DNA from 2 places in the Streptomyces sp. NPDC000345 genome. Region 1 is predicted to be linked to the other one. Evidence: riboswitches for the same ligand, from Rfam matches in the RefSeq annotation. Region 1 holds a riboswitch; the other holds the start of a gene.
The links. A riboswitch is a leader RNA that binds a small molecule or an ion and turns the genes downstream of it on or off. The one in region 1 is predicted to bind cobalamin.

Region 1 (7,610 bases):
CGGGTCGCCGGGCGCGAGCGCAGGTAGTACGTCGTCTTCAGGCCCGACTTCCAGGCGTACGCGTACATCGAGGAGAGCTTGCCGATGGTCGGCGTCTCCAGGAACAGGTTCAGGGACTGCGCCTGGTCCAGGTACGGGGTGCGGGCGGCGGCCATGTCGATCAGGCCGCGCTGCGGGATCTCCCACGCCGTCCGGTACAGGGCCCGTACGTCGGCCGGGATCCACGCGAAGTCCTGCACGGAGCCGCCCGACTCGCGCAGCGCCTCCCGGGTGCGGGCGTCCCAGACGCCGAGCTCCTTGAGGTCCCGCACCAGGTACGAGTTGACCTGGAGGAACTCACCCGACAGCGTCTCGCGCTTGAACAGGTTGGACACCTGCGGCTCGATGCACTCGTACACACCGGCGATCGAGGCGATGGTGGCCGTCGGCGCGATGGCGAGGAGCAGCGAGTTGCGCAGACCGGTCGTCGCGATCCGCTCGCGCAGCGCCGCCCAGCGCTCCGGCCAGGTGAACTCGACGCCGTAGTGGTCCGGGTGCAGCACACCCCGGGCGGTACGGGTCTGCTCCCAGGCCGGCAGCGGGCCGTTGCGCTCGGCCAGGTCGGCGGAGGCCTCGTACGCGGCGAGCATGACGCGCTCGGCGATCCGCGTGGACAGCAGGCGGGCCTCGGGGGAGTCGAAGGGCAGCCGCAGCTTGAAGAAGACGTCCTGCAGACCCATCGCGCCCAGGCCCACCGGACGCCACTTGGCGTTCGACCGGCCCGCCTGCTCGGTCGGGTAGAAGTTGATGTCGACGACCCGGTCGAGGAAGGTGACGGCGGTGCGGACGGTGGCGTCCAGGCGCTCCCAGTCGATGTCCCCGTCGGCCACGAAGGCCCCGAGGTTCACCGAACCCAGGTTGCACACCGCGGTCTCGCCGTCGTTCGTGACCTCCAGGATCTCCGTGCAGAGGTTGGAGGAGTGGATCACCTGGCCCGGCTCGGCCGTCTGGTTGGCGGTGCGGTTGGCCGCGTCCTTGAAGGTCATCCAGCCGTTGCCGGTCTGCGCGAGGGTCCGCATCATCCGGCCGTACAGATCACGGGCCGCGATGGTCCTCTTGGCGAGCCCCGCCGCCTCCGCCCCGCGGTACGCGGCGTCGAACTCCTCGCCCCACAGGTCGACCAGCTCGGGCACGTCGGAGGGGGAGAACAGCGACCACTGCTCGTCGGCGTTGACCCGGCGCATGAACTCGTCCGGGATCCAGTGCGCGAGGTTCAGGTTGTGGGTACGGCGGGCGTCCTCACCGGTGTTGTCGCGCAGCTCCAGGAACTCCTCGATGTCGGAGTGCCAGGTCTCCAGGTAGACCGCGGCCGCGCCCTTGCGCCGGCCGCCCTGGTTCACGGCGGCGACGGAGGCGTCCAGGGTCTTCAGGAACGGGACGATGCCGTTGGAGTGCCCGTTGGTGCCGCGGATCAGCGAACCGCGGCTGCGGATCCGGGAGTACGACAGCCCGATGCCGCCGGCGTGCTTGGAGAGCCGGGCCACCTGGTGGTAGCGGTCGTAGATCGAGTCCAGCTCGTCCAGCGGGGAGTCGAGGAGGTAGCAGGACGACATCTGGGGGTGCCGGGTGCCGGAGTTGAAGAGGGTGGGGGAGGACGGCAGGTAGTCGAGGCGGCTCATGAGCCCGTAGAGCGCCGCGACCTCGTCCAGGGCGCGGGTGGTGTCGTCCTCGGCGAGACCGCAGGCCACCCGCAGCAGGAAGTGCTGGGGCGTCTCGACGACCTTGCGGGTGTGCGGGTGCCGCAGCAGGTAGCGGCTGTGCAGGGTGCGGAGCCCGAAGTAGCCGAAGCGGTCGTCGGCGGCCGGGTCGGTCAGCGCGTCCAGCCGGGCCGCGTGCAGCCGGACGAAGTCGGCGGTGCGGTCGGCGATGAGGCCCTCGCGGTGACCGACGGCGACGGACCCGGTGAACGAGGTGACGCCCTGGGAGGCGGCCTCCGTGGCGATGCTGATCGTCAGCAGCCGGGCGGCCAGCCGGGAGTAGGCGGGGTCCTCGGAGATCAGGCCGGCGGCCGCCTCCGTGGCCAGCTCGCGCAGCTCCGTCTCGTCCGCCCCGGCGGACCGGCCGCGCAGCGCGGCGGCGGCGACCCGGCCGGGGTCGGCGTCGGGGAGGTCGGCGGTCAGCTCGGTCAGGGTCCGCAGCAGCGCGGCACCGGGACCGTCGGTTTCCGGCAGGACGGCTGAGACCGGATCGGCTGGCGCGATGGTCACGTGGGGCTCTCCCTCGCTCGGCAGGGGGCCTGGCGCGGAGCAGGGGGCAGCACACGAGCGCACGCAGCGTCGCGCCCACCGGCCCACTCCACGAGGCCCGGACGTCAAGGCACCCGAGCCGGACGGCCGGGTGCGCTGCCGACAGGTCCTCGGACTGGACAGGCGTGCGGACACGGGTGGGTACACACGCAAGTACACCGTTGCGGGACAGTTCCGGATTCGCACCGGATTCCCCTGCGGCGACAGCGAGCATGAGCATACATCTTGTGCTCACCCGTCACGCCACCCCCAGATGTTGTGTCGGGGTGGTTTCAGAGTGTCAACTTGTAGGTGAGGAGAGTGATGTCGTCCAGGTGCGGCACGGGATTCCAGTCCCGCTCCGGTGTGCGGACGAAGCCGAGGCGCTCGTAGAGGCGGTGGGCGGCGTGCATGGCGCGCTGGGTCGACAGGACGACGGCGGTGCGGCCCTCCATGGCCCGGGCGCGGTCGACACAGCTCCGCACGAGGGCCTCACCGGCGCCCCGGCCCCGTGCCTCGCGCGCGACGGCGAGCGCCCTGATCTCCGTCTCGCCGGGACGGGCGATGTCGGCGACGGGACCGGGGCCGGGGACGAAGGTGACTCCGCCGAGGAGCCGGTCGCCCTCCACGGCCACGAGGACCTCGGCGGCGGCCGCGCGCCCGGCCACGTCCTTCAGCACGGGCAGGTACTCGTCGCCCTCTCCGTAGTCGAGCAGGCCGTCTTCGAGGTAGGCACGGGCCGTCATCTCGCCGAGGGCGGCGTACTCGGCGGGTTCCGCTTGCCTGATCCGGATGTCCATGGCGCGCAGTGTGCCCCATGCACACGACGGCGGGCCGCCGGATTTCCCGGCGGTCCGCCACGGTCCTGCCCAGGCCCTGGTGTGACGACAGGGCCTAGTGGGACGCTCCGGCGGTCGCCGGCGGCAGCTCCACCTGTACCCCCGGGTCCCCGGCGTCCGCCGTGTAGTCCTGCGGCCTGGTCTCGTCGATGCCCTCGGGAGCCTTCACGGCCTTGAGGGCGAAGGTCAGGACCACGGTCACGACGACATTGAGGACGAACGCGGTGAGACCGATGTAGCCGATCTCGCCGATGCCCGGGATCTCCTTCGCCGAGCCGCCGAAGTGCTTCTGGGTGGGGGAGGCGACGCCGTACGCGGCGACCGTGCCGTAGACCATGCCGACCGCCCAGCCCGCGAGCAGCGCCCAGCGGTGGAACCAGCGGGTGAACAGGCCACCGACCAGGGCCGGGAAGGTCTGCAGGATCCAGATGCCGCCCAGCAGTTGGAAGTTGATGGCGACCGTCTTGTCCATGGTCAGGACGAAGACCAGGGCACCCACCTTCACCAGCAGGGACACCAGCTTGGAGACCCTGGTCTCCTGCGCGGGCGTGGCGTCCGGCTTGATGAAGTCCTTGTAGATGTTGCGGGTGAACAGGTTCGCGGCCGCGATCGACATGATGGCCGCCGGCACGAGGGCGCCGATGCCGATCGCCGCGAACGCCACACCCGCGAACCACGCCGGGAACATGTTCTCGAACAGCTGGGGGATGGCCAGCTGTCCGTTGGTGACCTTGACCCCGGCGGCGATCGCCATGAAGCCCAGCAGTGCCAGCAGGCCCAGCATCAGCGAGTACAGCGGCAGGATCGTGGTGTTGCGGCGGATCACCTCACGGCTCTTGGAGGAGAGGGTCGCGGTGATGGAGTGCGGGTACATGAACAGCGCGAGCGCGGAGCCGAGGGCCAGGGTGGCGTAGGTCCACTGGCCGGGTTCGGCCGGGGCCAGCGCGCCGCGCGGCTTGCCCGTGGCCGGGTTGGTCTGGCCGAACGCCTCGCCCGCCTTGGCGAAGATGTCGTCGAAGCCGCCCAGCTTGATCGGGATGTAGATGATCGCCACCGCGATGACGATGTAGATCAGCGTGTCCTTCACGAACGCGATCAGCGCGGGGGCCCGCAGACCGGACGAGTAGGTGTACGCGGCCAGCACGCCGAACGCGATCAGCAGCGGCAGGTCCTTGACGAACCAGTTCGTGTTCTCGCCGCCGCCGACGCCCATCACGTCGAGCACCGCCTGGATGCCCACGAGTTGCAGCGCGATGTAGGGCATCGTCGCCAGGATGCCGGTCAGCGCCACCGCCAGCGACAGGCCCTTGGAGCCCCAGCGGCCGCGCACGAAGTCCGAGGTCGTCACGTACCCGTGCTTGTGCGAGACCGACCACAGGCGGGGCAGGAACGTGAAGATCAGCGGGTACACGAGGATCGTGTAGGGCACCGCGAAGAAGCCCGCCGCGCCCGCCGCGTAGATCGCCGCCGGCACGGCGACGAAGGTGTACGCCGTGTAGAGGTCGCCGCCCAGCAGGAACCAGGTGACCCAGGTGCCGAACGACCGGCCGCCCAGTCCCCATTCGTCGAGACTGTGCTCGTTCTCGGCCTTGCGCCAGCGCGCGGCCAGGAAGCCCATGGCCGTCACGGCCAGGAAGAAGAAGATGAAGACGGCGAGTGCCACGCCGTTCACGCCGTCCTTCACTTCTGCGCACCCCCGGCCGGGGCCTTGCGGGCGCGCTGGTCACGCTGCCACAGCTTGTACGCGACCATCGTGAGCGCGGTGGAGATCAGCACCCACAGCATCTGGTACCAGTAGAAGAAGGGGATCCCGATGAACGCCGGATCCACCTTCGCGTAGGAACCCACCCACAGCATCGCCACGAACGGCGCGAGCAGGCAGAGGCCGATGACGACGCGCACAGGCGTCACCACCGGCCCTCTCGTCACTTCCGGGGTGTCTGACATCGGCGGCTCCGTCCCCTAACTGATCACCGATCACCGTTGTAATGCGCAGGCAATGTAGGTGACGGATAAAGGGCAGTGGAAGACCGCGTCCGCATGTCGATCGAGAAAAGCTACTCCGTGGGCCTCTTCAGCCGCGCCACGAACTTGTACCGGTCGCCCCGGTACACCGAGCGCACCCACTCCACGGGATGGCCCTCCTTGTCCAGCGAGTGGCGGGAGAGCATCAGCATGGGCAGGCCGACATCGGTGCCGAGCAGGCCCGCCTCGCGCGGGGTGGCCAGGGAGGTCTCGATGGTCTCCTCGGCCTCGGCGAGATGGACGTCGTAGACCTCGGCCAGCGCGGTGTACAGCGACGTGTACTTGGCCAGGGACCTGCGCAGCGCGGGGAAGCGCTTGGCCGAGAGGTGGGTGGTCTCGATGGCCATCGGCTCGCCGTTGGCCATGCGCAGCCGCTCGACGCGCAGCACCCGGCCGCCGGCGGTGATGTCGAGCAGGCCGGCGAGGGTGTCGTCGGCGGTGATGTAGCCGACGTCCAGCAGCTGGGAGGTGGGCTCCAGTCCCTGGGCGCGCATGTCCTCGGTGTACGAGGTGAGCTGCAGGGCCTGGGAGACCTTCGGCTTGGCGACGAACGTGCCCTTGCCCTGGATGCGTTCCAGGCGGCCTTCGACGACCAGTTCCTGGAGGGCCTGGCGGACGGTCGTGCGCGAGGTGTCGAACTCGGCCGCGAGGGTCCGCTCCGGCGGGACCGGGGTGCCCGGCGCCTGGGTCTCCGTCATGTCGAGCAGGTGCTTCTTCAGGCGGTAGTACTTGGGCACGCGCGCGGTACGGACGGTCGTCCCACCCTCGTTCTCCGCACTGCTGACGTCGGTGCTCATGGCCTGCCTTCCCGGCTCCGGATGCGGGTCACATCGTGGCACGGACACGGTGCTGAGTGCTCCGCTGTTCCGTGATCCCCTCTGTATACCGTCGCAACCTTTGCTGGTCTAGTCCATCCGGCAACTGGTCTACCGGAGCCACGCCCACCGCGGTCGATGTTTTCGACGGTTTCTTACTTAAAGGTTCCTGCATATGTAGCTCCCATAACGGCTGGTCAAAGGGGATTCGGCCACTCTTGACAGCCGTATTGGTCTGAGCCAAGCTCGGCGCACTGGTCTACACCATTGGTCCAGGTCCCGGTCTATGGGCGGGAGGTGTGGGCATCCCTGAGGAGGGTGGCGTGAAGCGCAAGCTGATAGCCGCGATCGGTATCGCGGGCATGATGGTCTCCATCGCGGCGTGCGGGGACGACAAGGGCAGCGGGGACTCGAAGGGCTCCGACGCCAAGGAACTGACGGTCTGGCTGACCGTCGACGCCCAGAACAACTGGCCCGAGCTGGTGAAGGCCGCCGACGCGGCGGTGCTGAAGAAGCACCCCGGCGTCAAGATCGACCACGAGTACTACGGCTGGCCCGACAAGAACGCCAAGCTCGACGCGGTCCTCGCCACCGACAAGGCCCCCGACGTCGTCGAGATGGGCAACACCGAGATGCTCGGTTACATGGTCAAGGGCGCCTTCGCCCCCCTCGACGCCGCGAAGTTCGACAACTCCTCCGCCTGGCTCGACGGCCTCAAGGCCTCGGTGACCTACGACGGCAAGACCTACGGCGTCCCGTACTACGCCGGCGGCCGCGTCGCCAACTGGCGCAAGGACGTCTTCGCCAAGGCCGGAGTGAAGTCCACGCCCAAGACGTACGCCGAACTGACCGCCGCCCTCGACAAGGTCCAGAAGAAGGAGGGCGACAAGTTCTCCGCCTGGTACCAGCCCACCCGTGACTGGTACGCGGCCATGTCCTTCGTCTACGACGCCGGCGGCTCCATCGCCGTCGAGTCGGGCGGCAAGTGGAAGGCCAACCTGTCCTCGGCCGAGTCCCTCAAGGGGCTCGAGGAGTTCAAGACGGTCGTCGACACGTACATGCACGGCGACAAGACCAAGGACGAGTCCGACCGGTACATCGTCTACGGCCAGGGCAAGTCCGGCATGATCTTCGCCCCCGCCTGGGAGGGCGCGACCGCCGCGGCCAAGGAGAACGACAAGACCGGCAAGCTCGCGGGCAACGTCGAGAACTTCGTGATGCCCGGCCCGTCCGGCAAGAACCTCCCGGTGTTCCTGGGCGGCTCCGACCTCGCCGTCCCGGTGAAGTCGGACGCGCAGGACCTCGCCGCCGAGTGGATCAACGCCTTCACCGGCCCCTCCGGGCAGAAGGGCCTGATGGCCAAGGGCAACCTGCCCAACAACAAGACCGACCTCGCGACCCTCAAGAACGACCCGGCGACGGCCGTCCCGGCCACCGCGGCCGAGTCCAACTGGTTCGTCCCGATGGCCCCCGGCTGGGGCCAGGTGGAGAAGGCCCAGGTCCTGCAGAACATGCTGCAGTCCATCGGCACCGGCAAGAAGTCGGTCGAGGAGGCCGCGAAGGAAGCGGACGCCGCGATCGACAAGGTCATCAACAACTCGTGACCTGACGGCGGCGCCCGGCCCGGTGCCGGGCGCCGCCTCCCGTACGACCCGTTCGGGGCTTCG
Region 2 (7,610 bases), on a different contig from region 1:
CCTTCTTGGGGGAAGCGATGCGGCGGATGACGGAGACGGACACGGAGAACCTTTTTCTTCGGGGACGAGGGTGGTCGCCGGCATGCCGGAGTCACGCGGTGCGTGGCCGCTCCGCGTGAGGTGCGGTGGGTGGCTGCATGCGTCGGCGCCGAGGCCCGGGGGCTTGTCGGCGCCGTGCGACGTCATCCAGAGAAGCAGGATCGGGGGACGTCCGCAAAGACCCCTTTTGCTAGTTGTGGCCGTACTTGAGGTGAAGGTCGTTTGTGTGACCTGGCTCTCAATCCGCAGGTCAGAGGGCCTAATGTCATGACCATGGCGTCCGAAATGCACCACTAGGGCGAGTAGTAGGTGATGTGAGTCATGTGGGGTGCTTCACCGCTCACGGGCGATCGGATGACAGTGGGCGTACGAGCGTTCACGGAGCGGGCGCGTCGAATGTGACCGGCGCCTCGAAGGCGGCCCGGCGGGTGGCCCTGCGCAGCGCGCGCAGGACCGCCGGGCCGAGGGTCGCCGTCAGCACCACGGTCACGACCGCCCTTCCCAGGTCCCAGCCGAGCGACGTCGCCACGCAGTACGCGACGAAGCGGGCCAGGTTCGCCGGCACCGCCGCCTCCGGGTCGAAGGCGATGCGCGAGGCGAGCGTGCCCATGAACGGCCAGCCGGCCATGTTCATCGCCGTGCCGTAGGCGAAGGCGGCGAGGAAGCCGTACAGGGACAGCAGCGCGAGTTCCGCACGGCCGCGCAGGCCGGCCCGGCCCGGGAGCAGGCCGGCGCCCATCGTGAACCAGCCCATCGCCAGCATCTGGAACGGCATCCAGGGGCCCACCCCGCCGGTCAGCAGGGCGGACGCGAACATCGTGACCGAGCCGAGGACGAAGCCGAAGCCCGCCCCGAGAACCCGGCCGCTCAGCACCATCAGGAAGAACATGGGCTCGATGCCCGCCGTGCCCGCCCCGATCGGGCGCAGCGCGGCCCCCGTGGCGGCGAGCACGCCCAGCATGGCGACCGCCTTCGGGCCGAGACCGGACTCCGAGATCGTGGCCGCCACCACCGCCACCAGCAGCACCAGCAGGCCCGCGAAGAGCCAGGGGGCGTCCTGGGCGTGGGCGTTCAGGGCGGAGGCGGGCGGGGCGAGGAAGGGCCAGGTGAAGGCGACGACGCCGACCGCGCTGACCAGCACGAGGGAGACGAGGGAACGCGGGCCCAGCGGGACGGCCCTGGTACGGGTCACGAAAGCGCCTCCCTCACCTGCGCCACGGTGAGCCAGGGCTGCGGGGCCAGGATCTTCGTCACCTGCGGGGCGAAGGAGGGCGAGGACACGACCACCTCCGCCGTCGGGCCGTCGGCGATCACCTCGCCGTCGGCGAGCAGGACGACCCGGTGGGCCAGCTCGGCGGCCAGTTCCACGTCGTGCGTCGCGAGGACGATCGCGTGACCCGCCGCGGCCAGCCCGCGCAGGACGGCCACCAGACGGGCCTTGGCCGCGTAGTCCAGGCCCCGGGTCGGTTCGTCGAGGAGGAGGAGAGGCGGACGGGCGGTCAGGACGACGGCGAGCGCGAGTGTGAGGCGCTGGCCCTCGGAGAGGTCGCGCGGATGGGTGCCGTCGGTGATCCCGGGGAGGAGCTCGCCGACCAGTTCACGGCAGGTGCCGGGCGCGGCCCCCGCGTCCCGGTCGGCGGCCGCGCACTCGGCGCCCACCGTGTCCGCGTACAGCAGGTCACGGGGCTCCTGCGGGACCAGCCCGACCCGGCGCACCAGGTCGCGGGGCGGTGTGCGGTGCGGGGTCGCGCCGCCGACGCGGACCGCCCCGGCGGACGGCTCGACGAGGCCCACGAAGGCGGAGAGAAGGGTGGACTTTCCGGCGCCGTTGCGGCCCATGAGCGCGACGGTCTCCCCGGGACCCACGGCGAGGTCGACGCGCCGGAGCGCCTGGACACGGTCACGGCGCACGGCGAGCGCACGCGCTTCGGCGACGGGGGCACCTACTTCACCGGACGCGCCTGACGCGCCGGACACGCCGGGGGCGACGCCGGCGCGCTTGCGCCAGAAGGAGAAGGAGAGGCGCCGGGGCGCGGACGACCGGGGTGCGGTGGGGGCGGACGTGCGGTCCGGGGACGGGGCCGCCGTGTTGCCGAAGGCCGGGGGTGTTGGGGTGCCGGGGGCGGTGGCTGTGGGCGGGTCGGGCGGGGCGACCCGGGGTGCGGTCGGTGGGGTGCTCGGGGCGCCGGGGGTGGGGCTCGGGGGCGGGGGCGCTGTGTCGCCGTGGGCCGGGGTGGGCCGGGGTGGGGTCGGCGGGGAGTTCCGGGTCCTGTCCGGCGGGGTGGTCTCGTGGGGGGTCAGGCGCTCGCGGAGGTCCGTCGCGCGGCGGCGGGCGTCGCGGACGGTCAGGGGGAGGGGGGTCCAGCCCGCGAGGCGGCCCAGATCCACCACCGGCGGGTACACCGGGGACACGGCCATCATCTCCGCCGGGGAGCCGAGGAGCGGGGCCGTGGCCGGGGCCGGGAGGAGGGCGACCTGGTCGGCGTACTGCAGCACGCGTTCCAGACGGTGCTCCGCGAGCAGCACGGTCGTACCGAGGTCGTGGACGAGCCGGAGCAGCACCGCGAGGACCTCCTCGGCGGCGGCCGGGTCGAGGGCGGAGGTCGGTTCGTCGAGGACGAGGACGCGGGGGTGCGGGGTGAGCACCGAGCCGATCGCCACGCGCTGCTGCTGCCCGCCGGAGAGGGAGGCGAGGGGACGGTCGCGCAGGGCGGCGAGGCCGAGGAGGTCGAGGGTCTCCTCGACGCGGCGGCGCATGACCTCCGGGGACAGGCCCAGCGACTCCATGCCGTAGGCCAGTTCCTCCTCCACCGTGTCCGTCACGAAGTGGGAGAGCGGATCCTGGCCCACCGTCCCCACCACGTCGGCGAGTTCACGGGGCTTGTGGGTCCGGGTGTCACGGCCGGCGACCGTGACCCGGCCGTGCAGGGTGCCCCCGGTGAAGTGCGGGACGAGGCCGCAGACCGTGCCGAGCAGCGTCGACTTGCCGACCCCGGACGGGCCAGCGAGCAGGACGAGTTCGCCCTCGGGGATCGTGAAGTCGACCTGGTGGAGGGTCGGCCGGGACATGCCGTCGTAGGTCACGGAGACGTTCTCGAAGCGGATCACGACGGCTGCTCCTTGTGCAGGAAGGCGGGCAGGAGGCCCAGGAGGACGGCCGCCGCGGGCCAGAGCGGGAGGGTGGGCGCGCTCAGCGGGACCACCCCGGGGTGCAGGGCCGCCGGGTCCGTGGTGGCGGCGAGGGTGAGCAGCGCGGCGGTCGCGATGCCGGAGACGGCCGTCAGACAGGCGCGCGGGGTCCAGCGGTCCGGACGGTAGCGGGTGCGGGGGGAACGGCGGCCGCCCAGGCGCAGTCCGGCGAGGGCGGCGGTGAGGCCGGCGAGGAGGAGGGGGAGGCCGTAGCCGGCTCCGGCGGCGGCCAGGAGCCCGTACGTTCCCGCGCAGACGCCGAGCAGGCCGCCGAGGGTGAGGGCCGTCGTCGTACGGCGGACGGGGGCGGGGACGTCGGCGGTACGGCCGTAGCCCCGGGCGTCCATCGCGGCGGCGAGGGCGACGGAGCGTTCGAGGGCGCCCTCGAGGACCGGGAGGCCCACCTGGAGCAGGCCCCGCACGCCTCGGTCCGGGCGGCCGCGCAGACGGCGGGCGGCGCGCAGGCGGTGGACGTCGGCGATGAGGTTCGGGGCGAAGGTGAGGGCCACGACGACGGCCACGCCCGTCTCGTACAGCGCGCCGGGGAGGGACTTGAGGAGGCGGGAGGGACTCGCCAGCGCGTTCGCGGCGCCGACGCAGACCAGCAGGGTGGCGAGGCGGAGGGCGTCGTAGAGGGAGAACAGAAGGGCTTCGGCGGTCACCCGTCCGCCGAGACGGATGCCCTGGGCCCAGGCCGGGAGGGGGACTTCGGGGAGGGTGAGCAGGGTGTGGGTGCCGGGGACGGCGGAGCCGAGGGTGAGGGTGAACAGGAGGCGGATGGCTATGACGGCGAGGGCGAGTTTGAGGAAGGCGGGGTAGGAGCGGGCCCAGGGGGCGGGGGTTCGGGGGCGGCAGGTGACCACGACGTAGGCGGAGGTGGTGAGGAGGAGCGCGAGGAGGAGGGGGTTGGTGGTGCGGGTCGCGGCGGTGCCGAGGGAGAGGGACCAGAGCCACCAGGCGGCGGGGTGGAACCGGGCGGGGGCGAAAGCGGCGGCCGGAGCCGGCGGGGCGGAGCGGGGCTGCCGCGAGACGGCGCCGGCCGGAGCCGACTGGGTGGAGCGGGGGTGCCGTGAGACGGCGCCGGCCCGCGCTTGCGGGGTGCCGCCTCCGCTCCCGGCTCCGTCCGGGCGGAGGGACCCGCGCCGCCCACCCGTGCCGCCCCGGCGGTACGCCTGCCCGCGGCCGCGCTCGTCACGCATTCCCGCGCCGCCGGGCCTGCCGGACCGCTGCCGCTGCCAGGACCGCCACCACCGCCGCGCCCGCGTACACGCCCACCGACGGCCCGCCGTCGGGGTCGGGCTCCGCCTCGGGCCGCGCCGACACCTGCTCCCCGCACCCCGTCCTCGGGTACCCCGCGATCGCGCACAGCAGGGCGTTCGTGTCGTAGCGGAGGGGCTTGGCGACGGAGGCCAGGGCCTCTGCCGTCGTGGCCTCGGGGGAGACCCGGGCGCAGGCCCGGCGCGGGGCGGGCGGGGTCGCGCCGGACGGGGCGTCCCGCCGGGTGCCGAAGTCGATGACCAGGGCCACCCGCTTCGTGCCGGACTTCGCGGGCGTCCGCGCGCAGATCGCGCCGAAGGAGGCCGCGCCCCGGGGCCGGGACGCGTCCTCGGAGTCCGCGCTGACCGCGAAGCGGAAGCCCTGGACGTCGCCGTCGGAGGGGCGGGCGGTGCCCGGCCCCTGGGTGGCGTACGACCAGTGGCCGCCGGCGCGTTCCCAGAAGGACCAGTAGCGGTAGCCGGTGGCGTGGGCCGGGCCGGTGCCCGCCAGGGTCAGGAACAGCGCGGCGAGGAGCAGGACGCAGCGGCGGCGCCTCACGGCTGCTGCTTCCTGCGGCCGCTGATCAGGAAGCCGATGCCGACACCGGCGACGAGGAAGACACCGATGGTCCACCACGTGCCGTACCCGTCGTCGCCCTCGTCCTTCCGGTCCGGCTTCTCCGCCGCGTTCTCCGTGGCCTGCGGCGCGGGACCCGTCGCGTTGAGCTTCGCGACCAGGTCGGTGCCGCCGAAGTCGCGGGGGTCGGTGCCCGTGGCGTGTGCCGCGAAGATGAGCTGGGCGTACGCGGCGGGGCCGCTCTGCCGCGCCCAGGCCGCGGAGTTCCGCTCCAGCCACCGCAGGGGCTTCGTGGCCTGGGCGGCCCCGCCCTGCGCGGCGAGCGCGACCACCGCGTCGGCGGTGTTGCCGTAGTCGGGCTGGTCCTGCGCGCCGGGGAGGACGGAGGTGAGGTACCCGTTCCCGGCGAGCGCCCGCGCGAGGTAGGAGGCGCCGTTGGCCGCCACCTGCCCCGGCGTCGGCCGGTCGGCGTCGGCGCAGGCCGCGGCCGCCTCCTTGCCCGAGGTCACCACCAGGCCCCTGCCGAGCGCGCCCACCACGCCCGCGGCCGTCGCGTCCGCGTTGGCGGCCAGCCCGCCCTTCTTGTCCGGCTGGTAGGCGAAGGCGCCCGCGCCCTCGCCCTCGCACGGCAGGGCGAGCTTCATCAGGGCGTCGTACGGGGACCGGCCGCCCTTGCGGACATCCGCCGGCTTCTCTCCCACGGCGGTCAGCGCGCCGATGACGACGGACGTCGAGTTGGCGTCGCTGGCCCCGCCGGGGGAGTAGCCCCAGCCGCCGTCGGTGTTCTGCGCGGACTTCAGCCAGGTGACGGCCTTGCCGGTCACGCCGTCGTGCCCGCCGACGGCGGCCAGCGCCTGGACGGCGGCGGCGGTGCTGTTGGTGTCGACCTGGAGTCCGGCGGCGCAGGCCTTGGTGGTGTCGGCGCGGAACGGCGCGAACGCCCCGTTGGCGCACTGCTGCCCCGCCAGCCACGCGACGGCCCGGTCGGCGGGGACCACGCCCACGGTGTCCTGCGCGAGCAGCGCCAGCGACTGGCGCCACACGCCGTCGTACGTCGGGTCGGCGGTGCCGTACAGGCCGTCGGGTATCGCGGCCGACGGCGTGGGGGTGGCGGCGACGGACGGGACGGCGGCACCCAGGACTGCGGCGGTGGTGGCGGCCAGGGCCGCGGCGCTGTGGCGGAACTTCATGATCGGCGGGTGCCTCTCCCGGTCGGGAGGTCCGGGAGCCGGGCAGCACGGGACATCCCGGCGGCTCGGCTCCGTAGACCTCGACGGTGCCGTGCGACGGCGGGCTGCCGCGCACGTGAGCCGGTCAACGTCCGCACGGGGCAGTCCGGCTCACCACCGGCGCGGTGGTTCACGGTTGCGGGTCAGCGCCGGAATTGCACCGGCTTCCCCCCGTACGGGTGTGATGACGACGCGGTCACTCTACCCGCAGGTAGCCGACCGCCTGAGGGGAGCCTGTGAGGGCACCCCGGGGCCCCGCGCCCCGGCCGGTCAGAGTCGGGGGGTCGGGCCGTCGAAGGGCAGGCGCAGCGTGCGGGCCGCCAGGAGCCAGGAGCCGTCGGGCGTGCGGTGGAGGGTGTCCTCGTAGTGGCCTATGCGGACCGGCGGCGCGGTCTCCCGGATGCCGGGGCCGTCGTCCACGCGGTACGTGGTGAAGTACGAGGTCGCCCTCGCCGTGTCCGGGGACGTCACCTGGACGCGGACGTCGGCCATCAGCCGGCGGGCGTCGCGGTCGGCGGGGGAGCCGAAGTGGGCGCGCAGGGCGGCGCGGCCCTGGACCAGCCGGTCGCCCTCGGGCCATGTCCACGTGCCGTCCTCGGTGAACAGCTCGGCCACGGAGCCGGGTTCGCCGAGGTCGAGACGGCGGACGAGGTCGAGGAGCAGGCGCTGGCAGGCTCGTTCGGCGAGAAGCTGCTCGATCGGGTCCATGGGTGTCGCCACCTGAGGGTCCGGGAGGGGTGTGGGAGCACCGTAGGGCCGTGTCGTGAACGGCATGGTTCGCCTCCGTGAACGGCGCCGCTCACAGCGGACCTTCACGCGGCCCGTCACCGGGCTCCACGCACCGGACCGTCACCGTCACCCGGCCTCCGGCCCGGGCGGCCTCCGCCCCGGCCTCCGCCCCGGTTCCAGGTTCACACCGCCACGTACGTCACCGGATCGCTCCCCGCCACCGCCTCCGCGTGCCCCAGCTTCACCAGCCGCCGCAGATGCGCCTCCGCCTCCGAGACCGCGATGTTCCTCGACCCGTAGGGGATCTGCTCCCAGGGGCGGTTCCACTCCATGCGTTCGGCGAGCTGCCAGGGGGTGAGGGGAGCGGCGAGGAGGGCGCGGAGGCCGGTCAGGCGGGCCTCGTGGTGGGTGAGCAGCTCCCGCACCCGGGCCGGGGCGTCGGTGAAGGCGTGCTGATGGGCCGGGAGGATCTCGGCGGGGGCGAGGCGGCCGACGCGTTCGAGGGAGTCGAGGTAGTCGCCGAGGGGGTCGGTGACGGTGGTGTCGTCGGGGTCCTCGTACAGGCCGATGTGGGGGCTGATCTCGGGAAGG

Region 2: it holds a riboswitch for cobalamin, as region 1 does, so the genes downstream of both, ACFY30_RS13730 (prenyltransferase/squalene oxidase repeat-containing protein) here and ACFY30_RS00955 (ribonucleoside-diphosphate reductase subunit alpha) in region 1, are expected to answer to the same signal.

What each region holds. Positions count from the first base shown of each region.
Region 1 is NZ_JBIAZE010000001.1:196,759-204,368, reverse strand. Features, by position in the region: gene ACFY30_RS00955 (ribonucleoside-diphosphate reductase subunit alpha) at 1-2,246, opposite strand, end outside; cobalamin riboswitch at 2,369-2,518, opposite strand; gene ACFY30_RS00950 (GNAT family N-acetyltransferase) at 2,558-3,064, opposite strand; gene mctP (monocarboxylate uptake permease MctP) at 3,159-4,787, opposite strand; gene ACFY30_RS00940 (DUF3311 domain-containing protein) at 4,784-5,050, opposite strand; gene ACFY30_RS00935 (GntR family transcriptional regulator) at 5,161-5,925, opposite strand; gene ACFY30_RS00930 (extracellular solute-binding protein) at 6,267-7,547, shown strand.
Region 2 is NZ_JBIAZE010000005.1:135,682-143,291, reverse strand. Features, by position in the region: gene ACFY30_RS13755 (transglycosylase SLT domain-containing protein) at 1-43, opposite strand, end outside; gene ACFY30_RS13750 (ECF transporter S component) at 416-1,231, opposite strand; gene ACFY30_RS13745 (ABC transporter ATP-binding protein) at 1,228-3,147, opposite strand; gene ACFY30_RS13740 (energy-coupling factor transporter transmembrane protein EcfT) at 3,144-4,427, opposite strand; gene ACFY30_RS13735 (SCO2322 family protein) at 4,420-5,043, opposite strand; gene ACFY30_RS13730 (prenyltransferase/squalene oxidase repeat-containing protein) at 5,040-6,251, opposite strand; cobalamin riboswitch at 6,368-6,501, opposite strand; gene ACFY30_RS13725 (nuclear transport factor 2 family protein) at 6,561-6,998, opposite strand; gene ACFY30_RS13720 (MBL fold metallo-hydrolase) at 7,202-7,610, opposite strand, start outside.